One region of the Sphingopyxis sp. J-6 genome, then DNA from elsewhere that is predicted to be linked to it. Evidence: predicted binding sites of a transcription regulator. Region 1 holds the regulator's gene; each other region holds the start of a gene.
What was found. The regulator LexA, encoded in region 1, represses DNA repair genes until DNA is damaged. The targets are predictions, from matches to a motif close to GTTCCNCNCTTGTTCT.
Positions count from the first base shown of each region.

Region 1 (9,967 bases):
GGCCCCGGCACCCGGGGGCGCCATATTCGGGAACGCGCCGGCGATTTCGCCGCCGGCACGCGCTTGCTTGCCGCCGGAACGCATATGGGCGCCGGCGCGATCGCCGCCGGGATCATGGGCGGTGCGGGCGAGGTTCGCGTCGGATCGCGGCCGCGTGTCGCAATCCTGACCACCGGCGACGAGCTTATCGCGCCGGGCCGCGCGCTCGCGCCCGGCCAGATCCCGAACAGCAACGGCGCGATGCTCGCGGCGATGCTCGCCGCCGCTCCCGCCGACGTCGACCTGCCGCTCCATATGCGCGACGACCGCATGTCGATTGCCAATGCTATCAAGGAGTTGGCGCGACACCATGACGTCATCGTCACCGTCGGGGGTGCGTCCGTGGGCGATCATGACCATGTTCGCGGCGCCCTCGACGACGCTGGCGGCCGGCTCGATTTCTGGAAGATCGCGATGCGGCCGGGCAAGCCGCTGATCGCGGGAAGCGTCGACGACGCGCTGCTCCTCGGGCTGCCCGGCAACCCCGGCTCGGCCTTCGTCACCGCGACGCTCTTCCTGCTGCCACTGATCCGCCATCTTGCGGGCGCAGCACATCCGCTTCCCCCAATCCGCCAGGCACCGCTCGCCGCAACGCTTGCCGCCGGGGGAAGCCGCCGCGACTATCTGCGCGCCCGGATCGAAGGCAGTGCGCTCCGCGCCCTCGACAGTCAGGACAGCGGTCAGACCGCGCCGCTGGTCGAAGCCGACGCCCTGCTCATCCGCGAAATCGGCGCGCCCGCGCGCGCGGCCGGCGAGATCGCCGACTATATCGACATCGCTTGACAAGTTCCGGTCTGTTCCACTATCGTTCTCATTATGTCCGGTTCTGGTCCTGACGGAGAATGATCGATGTTGACCGCCAAGCAGCATGAACTGCTTCACTTCATCCAGCAAAAGCTCGACGCAAGCGGCATTTCGCCGTCGTTCGAGGAAATGAAGGAAGCGCTGGGTCTGAAATCCAAGTCGGGCATCCACCGGCTGATCAGCGCGCTCGAGGAACGCGGTTTCCTGCGCCGCCTTCCCAACCGGGCCCGTGCGCTCGAAGTGGTGAAGCTGCCCGAAACGGCAAAGGCTGCGCCCGCACGCGAAAATGTCGTGCCGCTGCGCAAGAGTCCGCCTGCGATGCGCCCGATCGCGGCGAACGACATCATCGAAGTTCCGCTGCACGGCAAGATCGCTGCCGGCGTGCCGATCGAGGCGTTCGAGGATCACAATAATCTCGCGGTCCCGGCGGCACTGCTCGGCGCGGGCGAACATTATGCGCTCGAAGTTTCGGGCGATTCGATGGTCGAAGCGGGAATCTTCGACGGCGACTATGCGCTGATCCAGAAGGCCAGCACCGCACGCGAGGGCGATATCGTTGTCGCGCTCGTCGACGGGCAGGATGCAACGCTCAAATATTTCCGCCGCGAAGGTCAGATGATCCGGCTCGATCCGGCGAACAGCGCCTATGAGCCGCAGCGCTACCCCGCCGAGCGGGTCATCGTGCAAGGGCGCCTGTCGGGACTGCTTCGTCGTTACCACTGACCTGCTGGGGCCGGCGCCACGGATGCGCGTCACCGGCGCGCAAGCTGGTGCTCGCGCGTGGCTCCTTGCCGAGGTATAGCGCCAGCCCGCCGGTTTCGGTCAGGCTGTCGCGGTCGATCGTCAGCCAGCGTGCGACGCATTCGTGCGGCAGCCAGCGGTCGCTGATCACGACGTCGGCAGCGGCGCAGGCCGCTGCCATATCGGCGCCGTCGATCCGGTCGCGGCCGCGCGCGGCGAGAATAATGCGCCCGGCATTGCCTGTGGCCCCATTGCCCGCTTGTTGCCGCCAGCGGCAGAAATCGCGGTTGCACGACACATGATCGAGTTCGGCGAGCGCGACGAGCGGGGTATCGACCCCCGCCGCTTCGGACAGCGAATCGCGGATGAAATCGCCCGCTCGATCGCGTAGCAGCGCATAGCCGCCGCCCGGCACCGCCACCGCGATGTGACGGCCGTCGCCGGTGACCAATATATCGGGCCGCGGCTGCGCGAGCAGCGAGGCGATCCCGATGGCGAGCGGCACGGCGCCGGCCAACCGCCATGACGTCCGCCACAGCAGCAGCCATAATCCCCCGAAAACCGCGAGCGCGAATCCACCGGGCGGGAAGGACGGCAAGGTCGCGACCGCTCCCGGCGCGCCGGCGACGCCGTGCGCCAGCAGCAGGAGCAAGGCGAGCGCCTTTTTCGCCACCCACCAGAAGGGCGCGCCGAGCCCGACGCTGCCGAACAACAGCGCGAGCGCTTCGGCGGGCATGATAACGAAAGTCGTGAGCGGGATCGCGACGACATTGGCGAGCGCGCCGTAAAGCCCCGCCTTGTGAAAATGGAACAAGGCGATAGGCGCCAGTGCGATTTCGACGACAAAACCGGTAATCAGCAGCCCGGCGACGCCGCGGCCGGCGCGGACGATCCAGCGCTCGTCGCGCCGTTCGAGGAAGCGGCGCATCCGCGGGCTTTCGTGCAGCGCGATGATCGCGGTGACCGCCGCAAAGCTGAGCTGGAAGCTTGGCCCCGCGAGCGCCTCGGGCCGCCAGACGAGCACGATCAGCGCCCCCGCCGCGACCAAGCGCAGCGTCAGCGCCTCGCGCCCGAGCAGGAACGCCGCAAGTACGAGCAGCGCCGCGACACACGAGCGGATCGTCGGCACCTCGGCGCCGCTGAGCCATGTATAGCCGACCCCCGCAAGCGCCGCGCCGCCCGCCGCCGCCGCGAGCACGACGCCGCGCAGCGCCAGCCGCGGACTCAGCGCGAGCAGCCGGATCAGCAGGAACATCGTGAAGCCGACGACCGCGGTCACATGGAGCCCGCTGATCGACAGCAGATGCGCGAGGCCGCTACGCCGCATTGCTTCCGAATCCGCCTCGCTGATCGCGCCCTGATCCCCCGTGACCAGTGCCGCAGCGATGCCGCCCGCCGATCCTTCGACCTGCTGCTGGATGTGCCCACTTAGCCGCATGCGCAGCGGCGGGGTGCTCTCGGCCGCCCCCGGCGCGCGTGCGACGTCGCCGAGCACCGTCCCGACCGCGCCGATCCCGTCGAACCAGGCGCGCCGCGCGAAATCATAACCGCCCGGCAGGTTGGCGGGCGGCGGCGGCATCAGCCGCGCCCGCACCGCAACCAGTTCGCCGCCGGACAATCCCGCCGCTTGCTCGCTGCCAAGCGTCAGCCGCAGGCGCGGCGGCAGGTCGGCACGCTGCTGCGGGTGGACAAGGATGCGCACTTGCTCGCGGGCAGGAAGCGGCTCGACGCGCTCGACCCGTGCCGAAAACTCGGTGGTCACCGGCCGCGCCAGTACCGGCGCCGCGACCCAGCTTGCGCGCGCCCAGACGAGCAGCAGGCCCAGCGCCATGACGGTACAGCCGATCACGACTATCCGGCCCAGGCGCCGCTGCCAGCCGATCAGCAACCCCGCGAGCAGCCCGCCGCCGAGCGACAGCAACAATCCGATCCAGTGGGCTGCCGCGGGAAGCGCGAACCACGCCGCGATCCCCGCCCCGAACGCGACGGGCAGCCACAATCCGATGCGCTCGCGCTCGGCTTCCAGCCGCGCCTCGATATTCGCTAGCAGCCGCGCCCGGCCACCCGCCCATCGGCCATCAAACGGCGTTTGAAGCTGCCTTGTCGCCATGCTAGGGGCTCCCCCGACCCCGTCCCCGCACCTGTCCGGGGGCGGCAGAGTGAGTGAAAGAGGCCGTAGTGGCAACCGAAAACCAGACCGATCCGAACGAAGCCACCGGCGCCGCCGTCGTGACGCGCTTTGCGCCCTCGCCGACCGGCTATCTCCATATCGGCGGCGCGCGCACCGCGCTCTTCAACTGGCTGTTTGCGCGCCATCATGGCGGCAAATTCCTGCTCCGTATCGAGGATACCGACCGCGCCCGTTCGACCGACGCCGCGATCGACGCAATCCTCGACGGGATGCAGTGGCTCGATCTGGACTGGGACGGCGAGACGGTGTTCCAGTTCGCCCGCGCCCCGCGCCACGCCGAAGTCGCTGCCAAACTGCTCGCAAAGGGCGAGGCCTATCGCTGCTATCTGACGCAGGACGAACTCGCCGCGATGCGCGCCGAAGCGCAGGAAAAGCGCCTGCCCTTCCGCGTCCGCAGCCCCTGGCGCGACCGCGACGACGGCGATCCCGCCGCCCCGCACGTTGTCCGCCTGCGCGCGCCGCAGGACGGCGAGGTCACGATCCACGACAAGGTGCAGGGCGCAGTCACGGTCCAGAATGCCGAACTCGACGATTTCGTCCTGCTGCGCAGCGACGGCACACCGACCTATATGCTCAGCGTCGTCGTCGACGACAACGATATGGGCATCACGCACGTCATCCGGGGCGACGACCATCTCAACAACGCCTTCCGCCAGCTCGCGCTGATCCGCGCGATGGGCTGGCGCGAGCCCGCCTATGCCCATGTTCCGCTGATCCACGGCGCCGACGGCGCCAAGCTGTCGAAGCGCCACGGCGCGCTCGGCGTCGATGCCTATCGTGACGAAATGGGTTATCTGCCCGAAGCGGTGGACAATTACCTCCTCCGCCTTGGCTGGGGCCATGGCGACGACGAGATCATCGGCCGCGACCAGGCCGTGCAATGGTTCGATCTCGACCATGTCGGCCGCTCGCCGTCGCGTTTCGATTTCAAGAAGCTCGAGAACCTCAACGGCCATTATCTTCGCGAAGCCGACGACGCGCGGCTGGCCGGCCTCATCGCGCCGCGCGTCGAAAAGCTCATCGGCCGCGCACTCGATACCGCCGAGCGCGATTTGCTCGTTCGCGCAATGGATTCGCTCAAACCACGTGCAAAAACGATCGACGAAATCGCCGATGGCGCAACTTTCTTGTTCCTGGGCGCCCCGTTGCCAGTGGACGAAAAGGCGGCAGAGGTGCTAAGGGCCTCGCCCGAAGGCCTGCTGGCCGCTGTGACGAAGCGGCTGCGCGCGCTGGACAATTGGACGACAGAAGAGCTGGATGCCGCCGTGCGCGCCGAAGCCGAAGCCGCCGGACTGGGGCTCGGAAAACTCGCGCAACCCCTACGCGCTGCACTAACCGGCCGGACCGTTTCCCCGGGAATTTTCGACGTGCTGCTATTGCTCGGACGCGATGTCAGTCTGGCGCGACTTGACGCAGCGCAACATTTTCCGGCAGGGGCGTAGCCACGCTACTCCCGCCGTCAGAACAGGGAAATATATATGACCGACACTGCAAAAATCACGCTGGGCGACAAGACCGTCGACAGCCCTGTCCTGTCAGGCACCGTCGGACCCGACGTCGTCGATATCCGCAAATTCTACGCCCAGACCGGCGCCTTCACCTATGATCCGGGCTTTACCTCGACGGCGAGCTGCGAATCGCAGATCACCTATATCGACGGCGACGAAGGCGTGCTCCTGCATCGCGGCTACCCGATCGGCGAACTCGCCGAACATTCGAGCTTCATGGAAGTCTGCTACCTGCTGCTGAACGGCGAATTGCCGAACGCCGATGAACTGGCGAATTTCGATAACACGATCACCCGCCACACCATGCTGCACGAGCAGCTCGCGACCTTTTACCGCGGTTTCCGCCGCGACGCGCACCCGATGGCGATCATGTGCGGCGTCGTCGGTGCGCTGTCGGCCTTTTATCACGACTCGACCGAAATCCACGATCCGCACCAGCGCATGATCGCCAGCCATCGGCTGATCGCCAAGATGCCGACGATCGCGGCGATGGCGTATAAATATTCGGTCGGCCAGCCCTTCGTCTATCCCGACAACAAGCTCTCCTACACCGGCAACTTCCTGCGCATGACCTTCGGCGTCCCGGCGGAGGAGTATGAGGTCGTCCCCGCCGTCGAACGCGCGCTCGACCGCATTTTCATTCTCCACGCCGACCATGAACAGAATGCGTCGACCTCGACCGTCCGCCTCGCGGGTTCGTCGGGCGCCAATCCGTTCGCATGCATCGCCGCCGGCATCGCCTGCCTCTGGGGCCCGGCGCACGGCGGCGCGAACGAAGCGGCGCTCAACATGCTGCGCGAAATCGGCCGCCCCGAACGCATCCCCGAATATATCGCGCGTGCCAAGGACAAGGACGATCCGTTCCGCCTGATGGGCTTCGGCCACCGCGTCTACAAGAACTACGACCCCCGCGCGACGGTGATGCAGAAGACGGTGCGCGAAGTGTTCGACGCATTGAAGGTCAACGACCCCGTCTTCGAAGTCGCGCTGCAGCTCGAGGAAATGGCGCTCAACGACAGCTATTTCGTCGAAAAGAAGCTGTTCCCGAACGTCGATTTCTATTCGGGCGTGATCCTGTCGGCGATCGGCTTCCCGACGACGATGTTCACCGCACTCTTCGCCCTCGCCCGCACCGTCGGCTGGGTCGCCCAGTGGAATGAGATGATCTCGGACCCCGCGCAGAAGATCGGCCGCCCGCGTCAGCTTTACACTGGCCCGACGCAGCGCGCCTATGTGCCGGTCGACAAGCGCTAAGCGCCGACCCGGCTAAATTTCAGGAGCGGCGGCGCAGGAAACTGTGCCGCCGTTTCGATTCAGGTGTCGCGCGCCGGCAGGCTCAGGGTGAAGCGCGCGCCCTGCCCCGGAGCGCTGTCGACCGTGAGTTCGCCGTCCATCGCCCGTGCAAGGCGGCGCGCGATATAGAGGCCGAGCCCCGAACCCCCGCTATCGGTCCGCCCCAGCCGCTCGAATTTCTCGAACACCACCGCCTGCTGGTCGGCGTCGATACCCTGCCCCTGATCTGCAACGGTCACCATCGCCCGGTCGCCCTCGCGGTCGACGCGAATCCATATCTGCGAATGATCGGGCGAATAGCGGATCGCATTTCCGAGCAGGTTCAAGAGCACTTGCAGGACGCGACGGAACTCGCCCGTCGCCGGCATCTTGTCATCGACGCGCGGCGCGTCGATGCGGATGCTCTTTTCCTCGGCCTTCATGCCGAGCAGCCCGACCGCGCGCCGCGCGAGGTCGCCAAGGTCGATTTCATCGGCGGCCGCCTTGAAACCCGGCCGTTCGATATTCTGGAGATCCGCAAGATCGTCGACCAGACCGAGCAAATGGCGCCCGGCATGCGCGATGTCGCCCGCGTAACGCGCATAATCGGCGCGGATCGGGCCGTCGAACTGGCCCGATATCGTCTCTGCGGTCGCGATGATCCGGCTGAGCGGCCCGCGCAACGCGCCATCGATCCGGCGTCCGAATTGCGGGTCCGACAAGGGCAGCGATCCGAAAGCCGGGTCCACCAGCGTCGCCGTTTGCGGCACTTCGGCCGCCGCCTCGGCGAGCTGCGCGACGCCGCGAAATCCCGTAAACCGCCCCGTCGCGTCGAACAGCGCATCGCCCGCCAGCGTCATCGCGATCCGCGAGGCGGGGCCATCGGCACGGACGCGCTGGGTATCGAAACGCGATTGCCGCGCGAGAGCGCGCAGGACGGGGAAATGGCCGTCATCGTCGGGCTGGAGTTCGAACAGTTCAGACAGCGAGCGTCCTTCCCACCCGGCAGGAACAGGCGGCGCGTGGATGCCGGCGCGCAGCGCGATCATCCGCAGTTGCTGGTCGCATTCCCACGCCCAGCCCTGCGGCGCGAGCGCGGTGTCGGCGATCGCCGGAGCCTGCGGCTGCGATACCGGACGCGTCCGCCAGTCGCTGATCTCGAGGCTGGCACCATCGGCATCGGGCACGATGCGAACGAGCGCATGGACGTCACTATGATCGTCTGCGGCATAAAGCGGGCGGCTGATATCGCGCTGCAGGCGCTGCGCGAGCGCGACCAGCCGCGCGAGGTGCGGCAGCGCCAGTGGCTTGTCGAGACCGGCGCCGGCGCGTTGCTGCAATCGCAGGAGCGGACCGTCGGCACTGACCAGCGCGCCCGAACGGTCGATCCGGCCGCGGACGACCCGCGCGCTCATGCGCCCCGCTCCGGCGGATAATCGTCCCCGGCTACGCCGCCGGCCACCGCGCGATCGGCCAGCATCGACAGCGATGCCTCGAGCGGCGCCAGCGCGGTGCGATCGACGCGCAGCGGAGCGAGTAACGACGGGAGGGCCGCCGCCTCCGCTGCGAGCAGCGCCAGCGCCATGTCGCCATAGGGGCGGCGATGCGCGGCCGCCGCAAGTGCGATGACCGTCGGCCAGTCGTGGCGCGCAATCGCGATCGTCACCGCTTCGGGCAGGCGCGCGGCGTCGGCCACCAGAATGTCGTGATAGGTGCGTGCGGCCTGATCGATCCCGGCTTCGTCGGCCTGTCGCGCAAGCGCGGCGCGTACCGCTTCGCCCAACCTCTCGGCGAGGCTGTCGGTCTTGCCCGTCTGTACGAGCCGCCAGGCCGCGATATCGAGGAGCAGCGCGCGAAAGAGGTCGGCGTCGAGATCGGCAATCGCAATGCCCGGATTTCCCAGCGCGTCGAAGCGGCGTCGGTCGGCGATCTGCAAGGCCAGAAAGGCCCCTTCGACGTCGGACAGCGGCGCGCCGGCAACGGGCAGCTCGGTCGCGCCGTCGGCGCCTTCGCTTTCGTCGTCCGCCATCGGCGGCGATCCTGCACGTTGCGCCGCCTGTTCGCGCCAGCGATGCTCCTCGGCCCGCGCGAAACACGCCACAGCAAAGCGATCCGCGCCGGGCAATCCGCTGCGCAGCCAGTCGTGCCACAGCGCGCCCTGATCGATCCCCGTGTCGAGCCGGGCGGCGGTGTCGGCCACCAGCCGGCGCGCAATCCCGAGCGACAGCGCGCGTTGTTCTTCGGTCAGGCGGCCCATCGCGGGCGCTGCGAGATATTGTGCAAGTTCGTGCAGGCGCGCCGACAAGGTCGGCGACGGCAGGTCGATGCCGGGCGAGGAGAATGAATCAACCATGCGCGCCCGCCAATAACAGTTTGGCGTTAATGCGCTCTAAACCTTGAACCACATTGTTTTTCAAGCATCCGGGCGTCGTGCAAGGCGCACCCACAGCAATATCTGGAGCAGCGCCAGCAACGGGAGGATCGCGAACATCAGCGGCGCAAAGCCGAAGAGCAACGCCGGCGCGAGCATGATCCACGCCTGATCGGCATCGGGAAGCAGCCAGTGAAAGCGCCGCCGCTCGCCCGAATCCTCGTAAAGCCAGCGCGCAAGCAGGATTGCGGCGGCAAGGCAGGGCGCCAGCGCCGCTTCCGAAAACAGCGGCATCTTGTGTCCGGGACCGGCAAGCGACAGCAGCCACGGGAAAATCGCGAGCAAGACCCACGCGAAGGTGCGGATCACCTCGCGCACCCGGTCCTGCGCCGCGCTTTCGGCGCGGAACGCCGACAGAAAACGCATCGCAGTAAGGCCAAAGCCGCCGAGGATCGCGACGAGCGCTCCGGCGGCGGCAAGGCCGCTCGCCGCGAGCAGCGCGACGATGACCCAGAGCAGTGCGGTGACATAGGGCAGGTATCGCGCCGTCGTCGGCGATTTGACGAGTAATGGCCCCGCGAGCCGGATCAGCGGCATCATGACCGCCGAGCGCCCCAGCCCCATGCCGCCATATTCGACCTGCTGCAGGCTCGACTGTTCGATCAGCGCTGCGGTCGGCCGGTCGACGACGATCGCGATCTCGCCCTGTTCGAACAGCGCTGGCTCGCAATAGAGCCGTCTCGCGCCCGCCTGCACCGCAAGGCGCAGCAGGGTGAGCATCATGTCCCATTCGCCGGGCATACTCGCCAGTTCGGCGACCATGGGCGGCGAGATGCAGGCCAGCCCGCCCCAGCGCCGCGTCGCATCGATCCGCTCGAACCCCTGCGTCAGCACCGTATCGCCGGTCACGAGGATCGCCGGCGAACCGGGACGCGCGATCGCTGCATAATGGGTGCCGCCCGCACGCAAACCGTCGGCGACGAGGATGATCCGGTCGTCATCCTCGACGAGCGCCATCAGGTCGGCGGCCGCACGCACCGG
Region 1 covers NZ_CP145810.1:1,779,267-1,789,233, reverse strand. Annotated here, with positions in the region: gene V6U71_RS08580 (molybdopterin molybdotransferase MoeA) at 1-822, shown strand, start outside; gene lexA (transcriptional repressor LexA) at 889-1,566, shown strand; gene V6U71_RS08570 (ComEC/Rec2 family competence protein) at 1,520-3,694, opposite strand; gene gltX (glutamate--tRNA ligase) at 3,763-5,217, shown strand; gene V6U71_RS08560 (citrate synthase) at 5,254-6,537, shown strand; gene V6U71_RS08555 (sensor histidine kinase) at 6,597-7,970, opposite strand; gene V6U71_RS08550 (hypothetical protein) at 7,967-8,908, opposite strand; gene V6U71_RS08545 (hypothetical protein) at 8,969-9,967, opposite strand, start outside.

Region 2 (9,967 bases), 2.3 Mb from region 1:
TGTCGAGCGCGCGGCGGAAACGATCCTCGATCTGCGTCTGGAGCTGGAAGGCCTTCATGTCGCCCGAGGTCGCGCTGTCGGACAGCAGCGCGCCGCGCTGGTCGATCACCGATACCTGATCGGCGTTCATGCCGGGCACCGACGAGGCGACGAGGAAACGGATCGCCTGCACCTGTCCGTCGGACAGCGAGCGGCCGTTCTGCAGCGTCAGCATGACCGATGCGGTTGCGGGCTTGTCTTCGCGCACGAACAGGCTGGGTTCGGCGGCGGCGATGTGGATGCGGGCGCTCCGGACCGCGTCGATCGCCTCGATCGTGCGGGCAAGATCGGCCTCGCGCGCGGCGCGGAGCGTCTCGCCCTCGATCGCGCGGCTCGCGCCCATCGGCAGCGACGCGATCAGATTGTCGCCGTCGGGCGCCGCCTTGGGCAGCCCCTGTCCGGCGAGAGCGATGCGCGCGGCATGCATCTTGTCGGCGTCGACGGTCAGCGCGCCGGTCACCGGGTCGATGCTGTGCGCGATGCCCGCGGTCTGCAGCGCGTCGGCGACCGCCGATTTGTCGGCGTCGGCGAGCCCGGCGAAGAGCTGCGCCTGCGGCGCCGACTGCATGGTGAAATAGGCGAGGGCGGCAAGCCCGATCGCGGTTGTCGTGGCGATCGCGGGCAGCGCACGCTGGACGGCGGGCTGGCGGACGAATTGCTGGATCGGTGCGAAGCGGCCGCCGAATGCGGGAACGGGCAGGCGGTTCGTCTGCGCGCTGTCGATCGGGGTGAGGGTCTGTGCGTCGGCCATGGGTTACACCGGCATGTTCATGATGTCGCGATAGGCGGAGAGCAGCTTGTTGCGGACCTGCAACGTCGTTTCGAAGCCGAGCGAGGCCTTCTGCCGCTCGATCATCACGCTGACGATGTCGTGGGTGTCGCCGCGCTCATAGGCTTCGCTGAGTTCGCTCGCCTTCGTCTGCTGGGCGTTGACCTGTTGCAGCGCATTGTTGATCGCGGTGCCGAAGTCGGGCGTGCCGCCGACCGCGTCGACGCCGGCGCCTTCGCTGCCGCGCCCCGCGGCGCGTTGCAGCGCCTGGTTCTGATTGAGGATCGAACTGCGCATCTGCAGCAGCCGGCTCTGGTCAATCGTGCTCATTGCATTTCATCCGTCCTGGGCGCGGCGGTGTGCCGCACGCAAAGAGTAATGCAAAGCGCGTGCCAAAAATTTTATTTCAAATAATTCAGTTAGATAGTTGGAATAATCCGCCCACCCGATGCCGTTTCGGCGTTTTTTTGACGGACCGGCTTAATCGCCGCTGCCGCCCGCCGTTACTGCTTTTCGTGACCGCTCGCCGAGCCCTCACACCACGGGAATGGCCATAGGGGCCGGAAAGGAACATTATGACTGTCATCAACACCAATGTGAGCGCGCTTCGCGCCCAGAACAACTCGCGTGTTGCGGGCCGCATGCAGTCCGAAGCCATGGAGCGCCTGTCGAGCGGCAAGCGTATCAACAGCGCCAAGGACGACGCAGCCGGTCTCGCCATCGCGACCCGCATGGACGCCAGCGTCCGCGGCCTCAACCAGGCCGTCCGCAACGCCAACGACGGCATTTCGCTGTCGCAGACCGCCGAAGGCGCGATGGGCGGCATTTCGAACATGCTCGTCCGTATGCGTGAACTGGCCGTTCAGGCCTCGACGGGCACGCTGGGCGACGACGACCGCGAAGCGATCCAGACCGAAGTCACCGCGCTGATCGCGCAGATCGACGACGTTGCGACGCGCACGACCTTCAACGGCACCGCGCTGCTCGACGGCACCGCCGACCTCGACATCCAGACCGGCCTCAACGACGGCGAAGTCGTGAACATCGCCATCGCCGACATGCAGGCCGCTGGTCTTGGCGTCGACGGCCTCGACTTCTCGACCGCTGCCGGCGCTTCGGGTGCCCTGGCGACGCTCGACACGGCGATCCAGACGGTTGCCACCGAACGCGCCAACCTCGGTGCGCAGCAGAACCGTCTCGAAGCCACTGTCGACAATTTGACGTCGACTGTCGTGAATCTGGCGGACTCGAAGTCGCGCATCGAAGACACCGACTTCTCGGCGGAATCGACGAAGCTCGCCGCGGCCGGCATTCTGGCCCAGGCGTCGACGGCGATGCTCGCCCAGGCGAACCAGAGCCAGCAGGGCGTGATGAACCTGCTCCGCTAAGCGGAACGGCTTATAAAATTCAGGCTATGTTGGTTGGTCCCTTGATAGCCTGATCGGATGCCCCGGCCCCCACAGCCGGGGCATCTTCTTTTGTGGCGTAGGACTTCCGCGCGGGACGGCCGGTTTCGGCCGGTTGTCTCCCCTCCCTTTCAGGGAGGGGAATAGTTTAATCCCACCCCAAAGCCGTTATTGAACGCTCCTCGCGCTTTAGTGAAAATCCCGAGACTTCGGCAGGATGCGGACGTTGCGCGGATGGCCGTGGCGCTGGGCATGGCCGCGCGGGACCTGCGGGTGCCTGACCTCGTCGGCCCGGCAGACCTCGGGATCGAAGCGCCGGTCGCTGCCCAGCGCATCGAGCATCGCCGTGCGGTCGACGATGCGGTTCGCCATCAGGTGGATCACCCCCTCCTTGCTGCGCTGCACCTCGCCCTCGGCCATCATAAGCCGCGACGCCATGACGGCGCGGCGATAGCGTTCGAACTGGCGCGCCCAGAGCAGGATGTTGACGATCCCGCCCTCGTCCTCGAGCGTGATGAAGATCGCATTGCCCTTGCCGGGGCGCTGGCGGATCAGCACGACCCCTGCGGTGCGGACGAGCGACCCGTTCTTCGCCGCTGCAACCCCGGCGGCGCTCAGCACGCCTTCGCGTTCGAAATCGCGGCGGAGGAACGCCATCGGATGGCCTTTCAGCGACAGGCGCGTCGTCTGATAATCGGTGAGCACATGTTCGACCATCGGCGCCGGCGGCAGCCCGGCATCCGCTTCGGCCCCCAGTTCATCCGCGTCGGCGGCGTCGAACAGCGGCAGCACCCCCTGCCGCACGCGGCGGGCGTCCCACAGCGCCGGCCGCCGGTCGAGCCCCATTGACCGGCACGCATCGGCATCGGCGAGCAGGCGCAGCGCGCGCGAGGGCAGGTCGGCGCGGCGCGCGAGCTCCTCGACCGAAGCGAAAGGCGCGGCGGTCCGCGCATCGGCGATCTGCGTCGCCCACGCCTCGCGAAACCCGTCGACCTGCCGGAAGCCGAGCCGCAGCGCGAGCGCGCCGTCGGCCCGCCGTTCGAGGCTATTGTCCCAGCCGCTCGCATTGACGTCGGCTTCGCGCACCTCGACCCCATGTTCGCGCGCGTCGCGGACAAGCTGGGCGGGGGCATAAAAACCCATCGGCTGCGAATTGAGGATGCCGCAGGCAAAGACGGCGGGGTGATAATGCTTGATCCATGAGGAGACATAGACGAGCCGCGCAAAGGATTGCGCATGGCTCTCGGGAAAGCCGTAGCTGCCGAACCCCTCGATCTGCTTGAAGCAGCGTTCGGCAAAATCCTTTTCGTACCCGCGGCGAACCATGCCGCCGACCATCTTTTCGCGAAAATTGTCGATAGTGCCGACATTTCGAAACGTCGCCATCGCGCGCCGCAGGCCATTGGCTTCCTCAGGCGTGAAACCCGCGGCGGTGATCGCCAGATTCATCGCCTGCTCCTGAAACAGGGGAACGCCGTAAGTGTCACCCAGAACGCCATATAGTTCGTCCTGCGGATATTGGGGGGCAGGCGAAGGGTATTCGACCGCTTCCTCTTTGTTTCGACGGCGCAAATAGGGATGGACCATGTCGCCCTCGATTGGCCCCGGTCGGACGATCGCTACCTGCACGACCAGATCATAGAGTTTTCTGGGACGCAGGCGCGGCAGCATGTTGATCTGCGCCCGGCTCTCGACCTGAAAGACGCCGATGCTGTCGCCTCTGCACAACATATCGTAAACGGCGGGGTCGTTAGAATCGATGTCGAGTTCCAGCGTGTGATTGCCCAGACCATATTCACGCATCAGGTCGTAGCATTTACGGATGCAGGTGAGCATGCCGAGCGCGAGCACATCGACCTTCATCAGCCCGAGCGCGTCGATGTCGTCCTTGTCCCATTCGATGAAGGTACGGTCTTCCATCGCGGCATTGTGGATCGGTACCATCTCGTCCAGCCGTCCCTGAGTCAGCACGAAACCGCCGACATGCTGCGACAGGTGCCGCGGTGCCTTCAACAATTCGCTGACGAAACGGTGCAGCCGCTCGATCTCGCCATTGTGCGGGTTGAGCCCGGCTTCGATGAGCCGTTCGACTGGCACCTCGTCACCCCAGCTGCCCCAGCTTGTATCGGCGAGCCGCGCGGTGACATCCTCGCTGAAACCCAGCGCTTTGCCGACCTCGCGGATCGTGCTGCGTGGGCGATAGTGGATGACGGTCGCGGCGATCGCCGCGCGGTCGCGCGTATAGCGATCATAGATATATTGGATGACTTCTTCGCGCCGCTCATGCTCGAAATCGACATCGATGTCGGGAGGCTCATCGCGTTCGGCCGAAACGAAGCGTGAGAAGAGCAATTTATGCTCCATCGGATCGACCGACGTCACGCCGAGCAGGAAGCAAACGATCGAGTTGGCGGCCGATCCGCGCCCCTGACACAAGATCGGCGGTTCGCGCGTGCGGGCATAGCGGACGAGGTCATAGACGGTCAGGAAATAATAGACGTAGCGCCGCTTCTTGATCAGCCGGAGTTCGTCGGCGATCAGCTTGCGCACCTTGGGCGGAAGCGGCGTCCGATAGCGTTCCTCCGCTGCCGTCTTCACCAGATGATGGAGATAGTTGAAGGGCTTCCAGCCCGGCGGAACCGGCTCGTGCGGATATTCGTAGCGCAGGTCGTCGAGACGAAAGCCGATGCGGGCGAGCAGCTTTGCGCTTGCTTCAATCGCCTTCGGATAACCGTCGAACAATCGCTTCATCTCGGCGGGCGCCTTCAAATAATGCTCGCCGTTGGCGAGAAGCAGCTTGCCGGCCTTTGCGACTGTCGTGCCCTCGCGGATGCAGGTGATAATGTCGTGAAGCGGGCGTTGGGATCTGGTCGCATAGAGTGCGTCGTTGGTCGCGAGCAGTGGGACGCCGGTCGTCGCCGACAGGCGCTGGAGTCCAGCCAGCCGGCGGTCGTCGCCGCCTGATTGCGGCATCGTAGCCGCCAGCCATACCGACTTGGGGCGCTTGCTTTTGAGGGTACGGAGCAATGCTTCGTCGCCCTCCATCGCGATGAGGAGCAGATCGTCGCAGTGATCGAGCAGATCAGCCAGTTCGAGAATGCAGTCGCCCTTCTCCGCGCGCAGATTGCCGGTCGAGAGCAGGCGGGTCAGCCGGCCCCAGCCGTGGCGACTGACCGGGTAGGCGACGATGTCGGGGGTGCCGTCGGCGAAGACGAGCCGCGCGCCGACGACAAGCCGGAAATCCTCCACTAGCTCGGGCTGTCTGACCTGCAGATCTTTCAGGAACGCCCACGCCCGCACCACCCCAGCCACACTGTTGCGGTCGGCGATGCCGATGCCGGTCATGCCGAGCGCGAGCGCCTCGGCGACCATCTCGGCGGGGTGCGAGGCGCCGCGCAGGAAGCTGTAGTTGGTCGCGGCGACCAGTTCGGCGAAGCGGGTTTCGGGGATGGTCTCGGGCGCATCGCTCATGCGAAGACCCCGTGGATATACCAGCGCGGGTCGGGCTTTTCGTCGTAAAGCCCGTGGCGGAACAGCCAGAAACGGCGGCCCTGCGCGTCCTCGACGCGGTAATAATCGCGCGTCAGCCCGCCATTGTCGCGCCGCCGCCACCATTCGGCGGCGATGCGTTCGGGGCCTTCGTAGCGGCGCACGGCATGAAAGGCGCGGCGCCAGCGAAAGCGCTGCGGCGGACCGTCGGGGACCTCGGCGATCACCTCGATCGGCTGCGGCGGGTCGAAGAGGTGGAAGGGGCGCGTCGGCGGTTCGCCGGCATCGGGTGCCTGCCAGGGCAGCGGCGCGGGCGCGTCGATCGCCGGCAGTTCGAGCTGCGCCTGTTCGGGGATATGCGTGTCGGCCGGACGAAGACGCCGCACCCGGCCGCGCCCGAGCCGCGTCGCCAGCCGGTCGGCAAGCTCGTCGATGGCGGCGACTTTCACTGCGCCGCCCTCGAGCTTGAGCTGGCTCGCGCCGAGCGCCTCGAGCCGCGGTACCGCGAGGCGGATCATGTCGAAGCCGAAGCCGGGGTCGAGCGGGTCGGCGAGGCCGTCCATCCGTTCGGCGAACAGGCGCATGACGAGCCCGGGGTCGCGCGTCGGATGGCCGGTCTCGATCGCGATCGCCCGCGCGAGGCCGTCGCTGCGAAAGAAGGTGGCGCGGAAATGACGCCCGCCCTTGCCGCGCTCCCCAAGTTCTTCGATCGCTTCGGCGGCGAGTTCGGTCAGCACCTTGGCGGCGTGCGCGGTGCTCCCCAGCGGCTCGGCGAAGCGGCGCTCGGCGGCGACCGGCGGCGGGGCGATGCGCGGGTCGAGCGGGCTCGGCGCATCGCCCAATATCCGGCGCAGCGCCATTGCGGCCTCGGCGCCGAAGCGCGCGGCAAGGTTCGCCATCGGGCGGCTCGCAAGGTCGCCGATCGTCTTGAGCCCCGCGCGGACGAGCGCGGTCGTCGCCTCGCCGTCGAGTTCGAGCGCGGCGACGGGCAGGCGGCGGATCGCCTGTGCCTCGTCGGGAGCGGGGCGCGCTTGATAACGCGCGAGTGCGCGCGCGGCGTCGGCGGTGGGGCCGAGCGCGTGGCGCGTCGTCATGCCGAGCCGCGCGAGGCGGTTTTCGACATCGGCGATCACCCCCGCTTCGCCGTCATGGAGATGGGCGGCACCCGCGATGTCGAGGATCAGCCCGTCGGGGGCGTCGAGCGCGACGAGCGGCGTATAGCGCGCGCATCCCTGTGCGAGCCGGTCGAGCCATGCATGGTCCAGCACCGGATCGTGCGCGACGACCGCGAGTTCGCCGACCTGCGCACGCGCGTCAGCGAGTGGCATGCCGGGGCGCAGCCCGGCCGCGAGCGCCGCCGGATCGACGCTCGCGAGACGCATCGCACCGCGCTGTTTCTCGGCGAAGACGAGCGGGGCGTCAGGCGGTCGCGGCGCCGTGCGAAGCCATCGCTCGGCGGGCAGGAAGGGGAAGAAGAGCGCCAGATAGCGCCGCGTCGTTCCCGGAGCCCTGTCCAAAACATTGTTCGTCATGATTCCAGTCCAGTCGCCAGCGCGCGCCCGCGGGGCCGGCGCGCCAGCGCAGCAGTTCGAGGTCGAAAGCGGGCGCGCCGGGGGCATTGGCGGCGAGGGCGTGCGACGCGGCGGCGGCGACGCTCCAGCGCGTTTCGGCGACGCTCGGTACCGGCACGGCGTTAAGGCGGAGCAGCAGCAGCGTCGTGCCCGCGTCGCGCGCCCCGAGCGCAAGGCGGCGCCCGGCGGTCAGGTCGAGCAAGGGGAATTTGCCCCAGCTTTCGACGATCACCGCCGCCGCGCCGGGGCAGCGGATCGCATCGTTGGCGCAGGCGAGCAGCATTTTGGGATCGGCCGCCTCGACCAGCAGCAGCCGGTCGGGGTCGCCGCCGAGTTCGGCAATCCCGGGGGCATAGATATGCCCGCTGCGCTTGCCGGCGTCGCTCGTGCGCAGCCAGATCAGCGGCGCCTTGCCCGGGGTGCGCAGCGCGACGAGCGCCGCGAAAGCGGCTGCGCTCGTCGCGTCGAGCGCGTCGGCGGCAAAAAATTCATGGACCCGTCCGATCGCCAGCCCGCCGCCTAGCGCGCCGTCGAAGCGCGCATCGCCGCTAGCCAGCCAGCCTTCGGCCGGACGGTTTTCATGGCCGCTGGCGGCCAGCCGGGCGACGCGTCGGCGCAGCCCGGCGAGTTGGGAAGACGACTCGCGCATGTTTGTTCCTGATATGTTCTATTAGCGCGCGAGCGGGGGCGATTGTCAAGATGAGTCGGTATCGACCTTCATCGTCATGCCGGACCCTTCGACACGCTCAGGACAGGCTTGATCCGGCATCCATTCCACGAAGCATGGACCCCGGATCAAGTCCGGGGTGACGAAGAGGATCGTCAGGGCGTGCTGCTTCCCGCCCCGCTGTCGCCGCCGAGGGCGCGGAACAGCGCGATTCGCGTGTTGACGAGCAGGAGCTGCGTCGTGATCTCGCTCCGCCGTGCCGTATAGAGGCTGCGCTGCGCGTCGAGGCTGGCGAGGAAGCTGTCGACCCCGCCCTTGTAGCGCGCGTCGGTCAGCCGCGCGGTGTCAGCGGCGGCTTCGGTGTTTGCGGCGGCGGCGCGGACGCGTTCGGATATCGTGCCCTGCACCGCAAGCGCGTCGGCGACGTCGCGGAACGCCGTCTGGATCGCGCCTTCGTAGCCGGCGAGCGCTGCGTCGCGCTGCGCCTCGGTCACCGCGACTCCGGCGCGGCGGCCGCCGGCGTCGAAGATCGTCGCGGCGGCATCGCCGCCCGCCGACCAGCCGAACGACCCACTGTCGAACAGGCTGCCGAGCGCGTCGCTCGCGAAACCGAGCAGGCCAGTGAGCGAGATCGTCGGAAACAGCCGTGCCCGGGCGACGCCGATATCGGCATTGGCGGCGCGGAGGCGATATTCGGCCTCGATCACGTCGGGCCGGCGCAGCAGGACCTGCGAGCTGACCCCGGCGGGCAGCGCCACGATCGCCGGCGTCACTTCGGCGAGCCCGGCGGGCAGCAGCGCGCGGTCGACATCGCCGCCGACAAGCAGGCGGATGAGATTTTCGTCCTGCGCGATCGCGCTCGTCTGCGCCGCGATCGCATCCTCGGCGGTCGCGAGGATCTGTTCTGCCTGGCGCAGGTCGGTGCGCGGCGCGACGCCGCCGTCGAGCCGCGCTTTCGTCAACCGGACATTCTCGCGCGCGTTGGCGGCGGTATCCTGCGCGATCTTCAGCAGGTCGCGGTCGGCGCCATAGGTCGCCCATGCCCCCGCGAGGTCGGCGATTAGCGCGAGTCGGACGGTGCGCGATGCGGCTTCGGTCGCGAGCGCGCTGTTGCGATCCGATTCGGCGGCATTGGCGAGACGGCCGAACAGGTCGAGCTCGAACGCAGTGATGCCGCCGCGCAGCGAGAAATCGCCGCTTCCCCCACCATTTCCTGCGCCCGTGCCGCCCGAATCCGCATAGCCGGCGCCGGCGCTGATCCCGATTTCGGGGAACTGTCCCGCGCGGCTGACGCGCGCTTGCGCGCGCGCCGCGGCGACATTGGCATAGGCGACGCGCAGGTCGCGGTTGTTCGCGAGCGCCTGATCGGCAAGCGCCTGCAACCGCGGGTCGGTGAAGACGCTGCGATAGGAAAGGATCGGCAGCGCCGCCTCGCTCTGCAGCAGATAGGCGTCGCCGACCGGCCAGCTCTGCGGCACCGGCGGCGCGGGCAGCACCGTCTTCGGCGCGAGCGAGCAGCCCGCCAGCGCCAGCGTCCCTGCGAGCAGGAGGGGGCGGAGCGCGATCATGCCGGAACCTCCGTCCCGCCGGCGCCCGTGTCCTTGTCGCCGTCCTTGTCCCCATCCTTGTCCTTGCCGAAGCGGCGGCGCAGCGCGGCGAGGCCGTCGCGGACGCCCCTTCTGACGAGGACGAAGAAGAGCGGGATGAAGAAGATGGCGAGGAAGGCGGCGGTCAGCATGCCGCCGATCACCGCGGTGCCGATCGCGACGCGGCTGTTCGCGCCGGCGCCGGTCGCGATCGCCAGCGGCAGCACGCCGAAGATGAAGGCGAAGCTGGTCATCAGGATCGGCCGCAGGCGGATGCGCGCCGCCTCGATCGCGGCCTCGATCACGCGCTTGCCCTTGCGTTCCTCCTGTTCGGCGAATTCGATCATCAGGATCGCATTTTTCGCCGCGAGCCCCATCGTGGTGAGCAGCCCGATCTGGAGATAGACGTCGTTCTCGAGCCCGCGCAGCGTCACCGCGAA
Region 2 covers NZ_CP145810.1:4,074,727-4,084,693, reverse strand. Annotated here, with positions in the region: gene fliF (flagellar basal-body MS-ring/collar protein FliF) at 1-790, opposite strand, end outside; gene fliE (flagellar hook-basal body complex protein FliE) at 794-1,138, opposite strand; gene V6U71_RS19350 (flagellin) at 1,384-2,196, shown strand; gene V6U71_RS19345 (error-prone DNA polymerase) at 2,404-5,685, opposite strand; gene V6U71_RS19340 (Y-family DNA polymerase) at 5,682-7,235, opposite strand; gene V6U71_RS19335 (ImuA family protein) at 7,123-7,923, opposite strand; gene V6U71_RS19330 (efflux transporter outer membrane subunit) at 8,097-9,509, opposite strand; gene V6U71_RS19325 (efflux RND transporter permease subunit) at 9,506-9,967, opposite strand, start outside.
Region 2: a site for LexA is predicted at 7,928-7,943, ahead of V6U71_RS19335 (ImuA family protein). Genes of this name have one in related genera too.

Region 3 (9,967 bases), 920 kb from region 1:
GCGAGTGGCGGACTGCGTCCAGACGGGAGAATTATCATGTTCAGATGGGCTATCATCTTTGCCGTCGTCGCGCTCGTCGCGGCGCTTCTCGGCTTCGGCGGCATTGCCGGCCTTTCGGCCGACTTCGCCAAGATCTTGCTCGTGATCGGCGTCGTCCTCTTCATCGTCGCCTTCGTCTTCGGGCGCGGACGCCGCACATTGCCCTGAGTTTCCGGGATGGCCGAAGTTCCGACTTTGCCATCCTCACGGGTGCCGGCGATCACAAACCCCTCGGTCGCCGGCACACGACTATATCCCCTCCCTATAGCGGCCGTGTGTGAGCAGCCGCCCGGCAGACTCCAAGTCACTCCCGATGGCCGCTATTTCGTCGTTCGCGGCCGGCTTTGGCGTATGTCGAACCCGGCGTTGGAGCCTGGCCAGCGCGAGCGACTTGTATCCGAACTGATGACTGCCCGGCGAGACGTGCGAGCGGCGCTCGCAGCAAGAGACGGCGTCGCGCTTCGACGGGCTCGCTCTGCGGTGGATCGGTCCAAGGGGGGGCTTGGTGAGCGCGGACCGGTGTGGTGGGACGATGGAGCCCCGGACTATAATCGGCGCATGGCAGTCAACACGCCCTATGCGCAGTGGTTCGAGGATGTGACCAACTAAAGCCGGCCTTTTTTTTGCCTGACAAAGAGTCAGGATTTCGCCGTCATCAGCGGAGACATGGAGCCGCGATGGAGCGTCAGCATAGCCGTTCCGATCCCGGCCGCCGGGACGATCTTCATCCGTTCGGATGCGATGCCGCGATCCTCGAGCAAATCGGCGAGGAGGCTGATCTGGGCTTCGTCGCCGGCGATTTCGATCGTCGCGGCCGGAGCCGCGCGAAGGACGGTGGCGAGGTCCGCGGCTCGGCCGAGACCGATGCTCGTCAATTTGGGCCTGTCTTCTTCGAAGCCATGAAAGGTGAATGTCCTGATCTGGCCCTCGCGCGATGCAAGCCAATCGGCCATCTCGCGCGTCAGCGATCCTGATGCCGCCGCCATGGTCGAGCCGTCGGGCAGCGTGATGAGCGCACTCGTCGCTGCCTCCGGCGGCGCGGCCTCGACCGGTTCGCTGCCGCAGGACTGGAGCGAGAGGGTCGCGGCGCCGAGCGCGAGAACGGAGGTCATCAGCAGAAGAATACGGGGCATCAGTCGTCCTTGATCCCCCTCGCATCAGCAACGCGCGACGTGAACGGATGTTGCTGGGCCCGCGCCGGTTTTACGCAGCGGCCTGCACCGCGGCAGCATCCTGATATCTGCAGATGCTGCGGCCGCTTCGCTTGGCTGTATAAAGCGCCTCGTCGGCGAGGCTGATCAGTTGTTCGAGGTCGCGCGACAGGTCGTCGCACACGATATATCCGATCGACGTCGAAACGCGGACATCATGGCTTCCGACGGCAAAGGGACGCGCGATCGAGGCTGCGACGCGTTCCGCGAGCATATAGGCCTCGTCAGGATTGCCGATCTGAAGCTGGATGATCACGAACTCGTCGCCTCCCAGCCGCGCGGCAATGTCGCCTTCGCGCAAGGTTCCCGAAATTCTTCTCGCGACCGCGGCGAGCAACGCGTCGCCGACGGGATGGCCGAAGCTGTCGTTCACAGGTTTGAAGCCGTTGAGGTCGAGGCAGTGTAGTGCGATCGGGCGGAGCTTAGCGGCGCGTACATGGCGGTCGAACCATTCGCGCAGCGCCAGCCGGTTGGGCAAGTCCGTGAGCTCGTCGCTTCGCGCGAGCGAGGCGAAGGTGAGCCGCCGGCCAATGTCGTCGAGGGCGCGGGCATGTCTTTTTCGCAAGCTGAAGATACCGCCTGCGAGGAACGCAGCGGTCATCAGCGCGGTCGCGATATGGAGCGGCTTTCCGGCAGCAAGCATGGTGACGACCGGCGGCATGACGGCGAGAAGGAGCGAGGCTATGGCGATGCGCGGGCGAAGGCTCGTCCCCGCCGCGACGCCCGCCGCATAGCCGATGACGAGACAGATCGCGAGCTTGTCGATGGCTGGATCGGGGAGGGCAAGCGCCCGCGCTGCGAAGGAGCCGAGCATAACTGCAAAGACGATATAGCTCGCCGCGTAGCGGCGCTCGAGCCGGCGGGCCTCATCGAGTGTGATTGCGGGACTATCCGCGGCGGTTGCGTCGCGCGAGGCGACAAGGAGCCGGGCGACCGAGGCGAGGACGCCAATCGCATAGGGTCCGGCGATCAACATATCGCCCGATTGTTCGATGATCAGCGCCCCGCAGATGAGAAAGCCGAGCGACATCACGATCGAGGGCAGCAGGCCGTCGTAAAGACTTCGGATCAGCTCGATTTCGATCGCGTCGGGTGAATATTTGACCGGGGTCGACATCGCTCAGCTCCTTGCCGAGAATTACCGCCCACCGGGAGGACCGGTTCCGCCTGCGGACGGCCGAACCTCCTGAGATCCCGCACGCTCAGCTTAGACCCCGAGCGTTAACAAAGTTGGAAGTGGGGCGCATTCGACGTCCAAAAAGGTAAAGCCCCGCTGCACAAGGCTGCGGGGCTTTCCTGAAGTCGGGTCCTGAGACCCGAGCTTGCAAAGTAGATACGCGCGGACCGCGAGATCGTTCCAACGGCCGTCGATTATTTTGCGACTATCGGCAGCGCACATTGCTGCGATCGATTTCGCGCCCGACGGCTGCGCCGCCGATGGCACCGATCACGGTGCCCAGCGTTTCCGACCTTCCGTCGGCGATGACGTTGCCGAGCACGCCGCCGGCGATCCCGCCGACGATCAGTCCGGTCGACCCGTCGTTTCGGCGGCAATAATATTTATTGTCGCGGCCGCGATAGATGCGGTCGTTGTCGTTGAGGCGGCGTTCGCGATAGCGCCGGTCGTTGCGATAATAATTCTCCGCATAATAGCCGCTGTAGCGCGGATCGGGGCGGTCATAGTCATAGCGGCCATATTGGTCGTAATAGGCGCGATCATAATAGCCGTAGCCGCCGTCGTCATAGGCGTAGCTGCTGCCCGTGGAGGCGCACGCACCGACCATGGCGGTTACGGCTGCGAGGGGAAGGATCATCAGGCGGTTCATCGGCATCACTCCATTTGGTTGCGTGCCTGGCCGACCTTGGCGGGGCATGCGCTGGCCCCTCATGATCTAGACCCCTGAAACCATGTCGGGTTCCGCTGCCTGCCATTTGAAAGCTAACGAAAATCCCGTGGCTTGATCTTGATGCCTTCGGTGGGTTGGCCGGGAATGATGCCGGACCCGAGGCGGAGGTCGGGAATATAGATGTCGCGCGGATTGCGGCCGAGCGGCTTCGTCTCCGGATCGCGCGGGTCGGGACCCACGGGGCTCTTGACGACGTCGGCGCGGCCTACCTTGTAGATATCGGCGATGTCCTTGCGCTGCCCGACGCTCGCGAGCAGCGGGGAGAGGTCGTCGAGCCTTTGCGCGACGATATGGATGACCTCGCCCTCGCGCTGAACCTGACCGCGCACACCCATCATCGCGGCGCCGAGGACCACGGGGCGATATTTCTCGAAGACATTGGTCCACACGACGAGGTTCGCGACCTCGGTCTCGTCTTCGAGGGTGATGAACATGACGCCCTTTGCCGAGCCCGGCTTCTGGCGGACGAGAACGACCCCGGCGAGGTTGACCCAGCGGCCGTCCTTGATGCCGTGAAGCTCCCGGCACGTGATGATCTTTCGCGAGCGAAGCTCGTCGCGCAGGAAGGCGAGGGGATGGGCCCTGAGTGACAGACCGGACGCTCTATAGTCCTCGACGACCTCGGCGCCTTCGCCCATCGGCGCGAGCAGCGTTTCGGGTTCCAGCGCTTCGCGCTGGAGACGTCCGGCGCGTTCGTCGGCAGCCTGAAAGAGGGGAAGGGCGGCAGGTCCGAGGCCCTTCACTTCCCATAGCCCTTCCCGGCGCGAGCTTCCGAGCGAGGCGAAGCCGTCCGCGTCGCCGATCCGGTCGAGCGCGCCGCGCCCGACCCCGGCGCGGCGCTGGATTTCCTCGGCGCTGCTATAGGGCTCGCCGGCACGGGCCGTGGCGACCGCGGCGCCATCCTCATTGGCGAGACCGCGGACCATGCGCAGACCCAGGCGCACCGCATGATATTTGCCGTTGGCCGCTTCTTCGAGTGTGCAGTCCCAGCGGCTGTGATTGACATCGATGGGCCTGATCTCGACGCCATGATTGCGGGCATCGCGGACGATCTGCGCGGGCGCGTAAAAACCCATCGGCTGGGCGTTGAGCAGCGCGGCGCAGAATGCGTCGGGATGATGGCATTTCATCCACGACGAGGCATAGGCGATGAGCGCGAAGCTCGCGGCGTGGCTTTCGGGAAAGCCGTAGGAGCCGAAACCCTCGATCTGCTTGAAGGTCTTTTCGGCAAACTCGCGGTCGTAGCCGCGGCCGACCATGCCATCGATCAGCTTGTCGCGGAAATGGCTGACCCCGCCGGTGAGTTTGAAGGTCGCCATCGCGCGGCGGAGGAGATCGGCCTCGCTCGGGGTGAAGCCGGCGCATTCGATCGCGACGCGCATCGCCTGCTCCTGGAAGAGCGGGACCCCCAGCGTCTTCTCAAGCACGCGCCTGAGTTCGGGGGTCGGGTAAGTCACCTCCTCCTGTCCGTTTCGGCGGCGGCGATAGGGATGGACCATGTCGCCCTGGATCGGGCCCGGCCGGACGATCGCGACCTGAATGACGAGATCGTAGAAGGTGCGCGGCGCCATGAGCGGGATCGACGCCATCTGGGCGCGGCTCTCGATCTGGAAAACGCCCAGCGTGTCGGCTTTGCGGATCATCGCATAGGTCGCGGGATCTTCCGCGGGAATGGTAGAAAGATCGTGCTTCAGTCCTTTGTGATCGTGCAGGAATTCGAAGGCACGGCGCATGCAGCTCAGCATCCCCAAAGCAAGGATGTCGACCTTCATGAAACCGAGGGCGTCGATGTCGTCCTTGTCCCATTCGATGACCTGCCGGTCTTCCATCGCGGCGGGCTCGATTGGCACGAGTTCGTCTAGCCGGTCGCGCGTCAGCACGAAGCCGCCGGGGTGCTGCGAAAGGTGGCGGGGCGTGTTGATGAGCGTGCGCGCGAGCTCGAGCGTCAGCGCGAGGCGCTTGTCCCCGAGGTCGAGGTTCAGCGCTTCGGCATGCTTTTCCTCGACGCCCTCGCGGCTGTAACCCCAGACCGCGCCGGCGAGCCCCGCGGTGATGTCTTCGCTAAGCCCGAGCGCCTTGCCGACTTCGCGGACGGCGCCGCGCGAACGATAACGCGTGACGACTGCGGTCAGCGCGCTGCGGGTCCGGCCATAGGTCTCGTAGATCCACTGGATGATTTCCTCGCGCCGCTCATGCTCGAAGTCGACATCGATATCGGGCGGCTCCCGGCGCTCGGCGCTGACGAAACGTTCGAACAGGAGTTCGGACCGCACCGGATCGATCGAAGTGATACCAAGGACGTAACAGACCGCGCTGTTCGCCGCGCTGCCGCGGCCCTGGCAGAGGATCTCGCGGCGGCGGGCTTCGGCGACGATCGAGTGAACCGTCAGGAAATAGGGGGCGTAATCGAGTTCTCCGATCAATCGCAGCTCATGCTCGAGCTGCGTGCGGACCTCGGTGCTGACGCCTTCGGGGTAGCGGACGGGAGCCTTCTCCCATGTCAGCCGCTCAAGCTCCTCCTGCGGGGTGCGTCCAGGAACCTGGATCTCGTCGGGATATTGGTAGCGCAGTTCTTCGAGACTGAAGGTGCAGCGCGCCGCGAAATCGACCGTGCGGGCGACCGGCGAGCTGTCCTTGAGGTAGCGGCGGAACAGGCGCTCCATCTCGGCCGCCGTCTTGATGTGGCGGTCGGCGAAGCGCTCGCGGCGATCACCAAGCTCGTCGATCGTGCATTTCTCCCGGATGCAGGTGACGACATCCTGCAGCAGGCGCCGGTCGGGCATGTGATAGAGGACGTCGCCCGTTGCGAGCGTCGGCACTTTCGCTTTGGCGGCCAAGGCTGCGAGATCGCGCAGCCTGATCGCGTCGCCGGGGCGGCGCCGGATCGTGAGTGCGAGATAGAGGCGATCGCCGAAGATGCGACTGGCGCGGGCGATCGCCGCCTCGGCTGCGCCATCGGCGCGGTCGGGAAGCAGGATCGCAAGCAGACCCTCGTTCCAGTCCTCGAGATCGGGCCAGTCGAGATGGCAGGCGCCCTTGCCGGCGCGCGTCTTTCCGACGCTGAGCAGCCGGCACATCCGCCCATAGGCCATCTTGTCGGTTGGATAGACGAGAAGTGCCGTGCCATCGGCAAGATTGAGGCGCGTGCCGGTCAACGCGCGAACGCCGGTAACCTTCTCGGCGTCCCACGCGCGCACGATCCCGGCGACGCTGTGCCGGTCGGCGACGCCGAGCGCGGGCAGTCCGAGCATGGCAGCGGCGGTGAAGAGCTCCTCGGGCGACGAGGCCCCGCGCAGGAAGCTGAAATGCGTCGTGACCTGCAGCTCGATATAGGCCGCCCCGTCATCGGTCATGCGAAAGCAACGCTGCTTGATGGCCGCATCACGCAAATGCAGTTAAACACCGGTGGCAGTCTCAAGCGAATGCGGTTCGCTACCGGTCGCATTCTCAAGCGAATGCGGTTCAATACCGGTCGCATTCTCAAGCGAATGCTCCGTGAATAAACCAGCGCATCGAACCGGTTGCGGGATTGACCCCGTCGCCGAGGCGAAAGAGCCAGTAACGGCCGCCCGTCTCGGTCTCGACCTGATAATAGTCGCGGACGGTGAGGTGGGTTTCGCCTTCGATCCCGCCCTCGCGCCACCATTCGCCTTGGAGCCGCTCGGGTCCATCGCCTTGGGTGACCCGGTAGCGTTTACGGCGCCAGATGAAGAGGCGCGGCGCATCGTCGGGGAGCAAGGCGACGACATCGACTGGTTCGGGCCGCGCTAGCATGCGCGACGGCCGCGGCCAGTCGCTCCAGCTCTCGCCTGTCTCGGGCGCGAGCGCGGGGAGGGCAGCAACCGAGCGCTCGGGCATCGCGCTCGGTCGCGGCGCCGCGCGCTGGAGCGCGCGCTGCCCGAAGCGATTGGCGAGCGTGTCGACCAGCGCGGGAAGATCGGGTCCGCGCCGTCCGATATTTTCGAGCGCGTCGGCCTGGCTCCCTGGCTGCCGCTCGGCGAGCGCGGCGACGAGGGTCATCGCCTCGATCCCGAGACCGGGATCGATGCTCTCGATCCGCGCGGCGAGCAGCTTCGCAAGATGCCGGGGATCGCGCGAGGGCGAGGCGGTTCCGATACGGATGGCCTGCGTCTGCCCGTCGACGCGGTGGAAATAGCAGTCGAGGCGCCGCGCGCCCGTTCCCGCGCGGTTGAGCTGGCCCGCGATATCGTGCGCAAGGTCGCCGATCACCTGCGCCAAGGCGTCCGCCGTCGCGAGCGGCTCTATGAAGCCGCGCCTCGCCTGCGGCAGCTCTTCGGGGAAGAGCGGTTCGATCGGCTCCGGCAGCGTGCCGAGTGCCTGGTCGAGCCGGCGATGCAGTTCGCGCCCGAACCGTTTCGCGAGCGGACCGCGTGGGCTCCCGATCAGCTGCTCGATCCGCTCGAAGCCCAATTTGCGAAGGCCTTCGACATCGGCGGACGGCAGGCGGAGCGCTGAGACGGGTAGGAGCGCGATCGCCTTACGGTGCGCTCCGGGTTCAACCGTGACAGGCCGCCCGGCGGGGACATGGCGGGCGGCCGCATGCGCGCAGCCGGCCGTGTCCGCGACCGCAATTTGCAGGCTGAGACCGAAGGCCGCGACGCGGCGGTGAAGATCCTTGAGCAAGGCTCGCTCGCTGCTGAAGATGGCCGCGCAGCCCGTGATGTCGAGCCAGAGCCCGTCGGGCGGATCAGGCGCGACAACCGGCGAATAGCGTGCACCTGCCCAGAGGGCGAGGCGACGCAACCCGTCGAGATCAGCCTCGGGCTCGGCGTCGACGACATCCAGCTCGGGCGCGAAAGCCCGCGCTTTCGTGATCGTCATGCCTGTCTGGATGCCAAGCATTTGCGCCTCGCGGCACGTCGCCGCGACGATACGCCGGCCATGGTCGGGAATCGCGGTAACGAGCGGGCGGGGCGGGGCGCTGCCGTCAGGCTGCGGCTTGCGCATCTTCCTGCGCAGCCGGTCGGTCGACCAGTGCGGCAGGAAGAGCGATACGACCCGTCGCATCGCAGCCCTCCACGATCCAGTTGTAGGGATTGCCCCCGCGCGCGCGCTCGAGCGCGACGCGCCAGCGCGCGCGTCCGATCGCGGGGATGCCGAGATCCTCGGTCGGACTCGCGGTGATGCGCCAGCGGGTCAAAGCGGCGCTGCCTTCGGCAGGCTCGCCGGCCTTGCAGGCCCGGCGGAAGATGAAGGCGGGGACGCCCGAGGCTTCGGCGGCGAGCTGCAGCCGCTTCGACGCGGTGGTGCTGTACTCCTTGACCTCGCCGACGACCCCGGCGAGCCCCGGATGGCGGAGGCACTCCTCCATCGCGAGGAGGACGTTGGTGTCGCTGCCCGCTTCGACATGAATGAGCCGGTCGGGATGCAGTCCGGCTAGATGAAGCGCGGGGGCGAAGAGATCGCGCCAGCGCAGGCACCAGAAAACCGGGCCGTCGCTCCGCGCGAGGATGCCGGCGAGGAAGATCGTGGCGCTCGCATCGTCGGCCAGTTCGGGGCTGCCGGCGAGCTCGTGGAGCGCGCCCGTCGCGATTCCGCGCGCCGGGATTCGCGAGTCGAGATCATCGATCCCGAACGGGATGACGTCATGACGCGCGCCAACGCCTTCGATTTGCGAAATTTTGGCGCGAATATCTTCAAGAACGACGGACTGGCGCATAGGTGCGGATAACTCGGTAAGCTGGTCTTATGTTCCTTCTTTGTTCTCATCGCCCGCTGTTCGTCAAGGCGCGCTGCGGCGAAGCGGTGTCATCGCTGTGGATGAAAGACCGGAAAGCGAGGGTGCCGGGGGCGCCGCCGGCCGGAGGGAGGTACGAGCCGGCGGCGGGGCATACTGAAGGTTCGGGCCCTTGCGCCGGGATGCGGCAACGGAGCGCGGAGCGGGGCAATCGCGACGGCCGCGAGCCTGGCTTTCGCGTCCGGAGTCATGATTCCGCTGAGGCCCATTGTCTCCCGTTGCATGGGACCTTTCCCGCATTGGCTGCCTGATTGCGGGGCTCGGCTCGCCTAATGCCGTCAACCCCCTGCGGGGGTTCGCCCTCGCATGCGCTCGGTGACGGCGGCTCACGGCCCCTCCTTCTGGCGCCATCGGGGATGGTCCCCGAGCATCAAAGGAGACTGAACATGGGTACCACCATTGGAAATCTGACCCTCAAGGACGACGGAAGCTACGAGGGCACGCTCGCGACCTTGATGGTCACCGTGCCGATCGCGATCGTTCCGAACGGCCGCAAGATGAAGGAAAGCGAGCCCGACTTCCGCGTGGTCAGCCGCCGGAACGGCTTCGAACTCGGCGGCGGCTGGACGAAAACCGCGCGCTCGACCGGCGCCGAATATATCTCGGTGTCGCTGTCGGCCCCCGAACTCGGCGAGATCTTCTGCAATGTCGCGAACGCGCCGGGCGACGATCCCTCGAAGAAGGTGCTGATCTGGAACGCCCCCGGCAACTGACAGCATTGCGGCTCCGCCTTCGAGCGGGGCCGCACTTTCCTTTGCAGTCATTGATTGTTTTGCAGTCAATGACTAATATCTACGCTCAAGGAGACGCGACATGGGCAGCATGACGATCAGGGGCATCGACGACGCGCTGAAGCGCCGGCTGCGGCTGCAGGCGGCAGCGCATGGCCGTTCGATGGAAGAAGAGGTGCGCGACATCCTCCGCTCGGCGCTTTTTACCGACGATGCGCCGATGGGCAATCTCGCGGCGGCCATTCGCGCGCGCTTCGCGCCGCTCGGCGGCATCGAACTCGACATTGCGCCACGCGAGGACACGCGCGAGCCCATCGATCT
Region 3 covers NZ_CP145810.1:2,698,289-2,708,255, reverse strand. Annotated here, with positions in the region: gene V6U71_RS13050 (DUF1328 domain-containing protein) at 37-207, shown strand; gene V6U71_RS13045 (hypothetical protein) at 520-648, shown strand; gene V6U71_RS13040 (hypothetical protein) at 678-1,172, opposite strand; gene V6U71_RS13035 (diguanylate cyclase domain-containing protein) at 1,243-2,367, opposite strand; gene V6U71_RS13030 (glycine zipper 2TM domain-containing protein) at 2,633-3,076, opposite strand; gene V6U71_RS13025 (error-prone DNA polymerase) at 3,190-6,510, opposite strand; gene V6U71_RS13020 (DUF6504 family protein) at 6,638-8,185, opposite strand; gene V6U71_RS13015 (ImuA family protein) at 8,106-8,837, opposite strand; gene V6U71_RS13010 (DUF736 domain-containing protein) at 9,302-9,628, shown strand; gene V6U71_RS13005 (FitA-like ribbon-helix-helix domain-containing protein) at 9,729-9,967, shown strand, end outside.
Region 3: a site for LexA is predicted at 8,869-8,884, ahead of V6U71_RS13015 (ImuA family protein). Genes of this name have one in related genera too.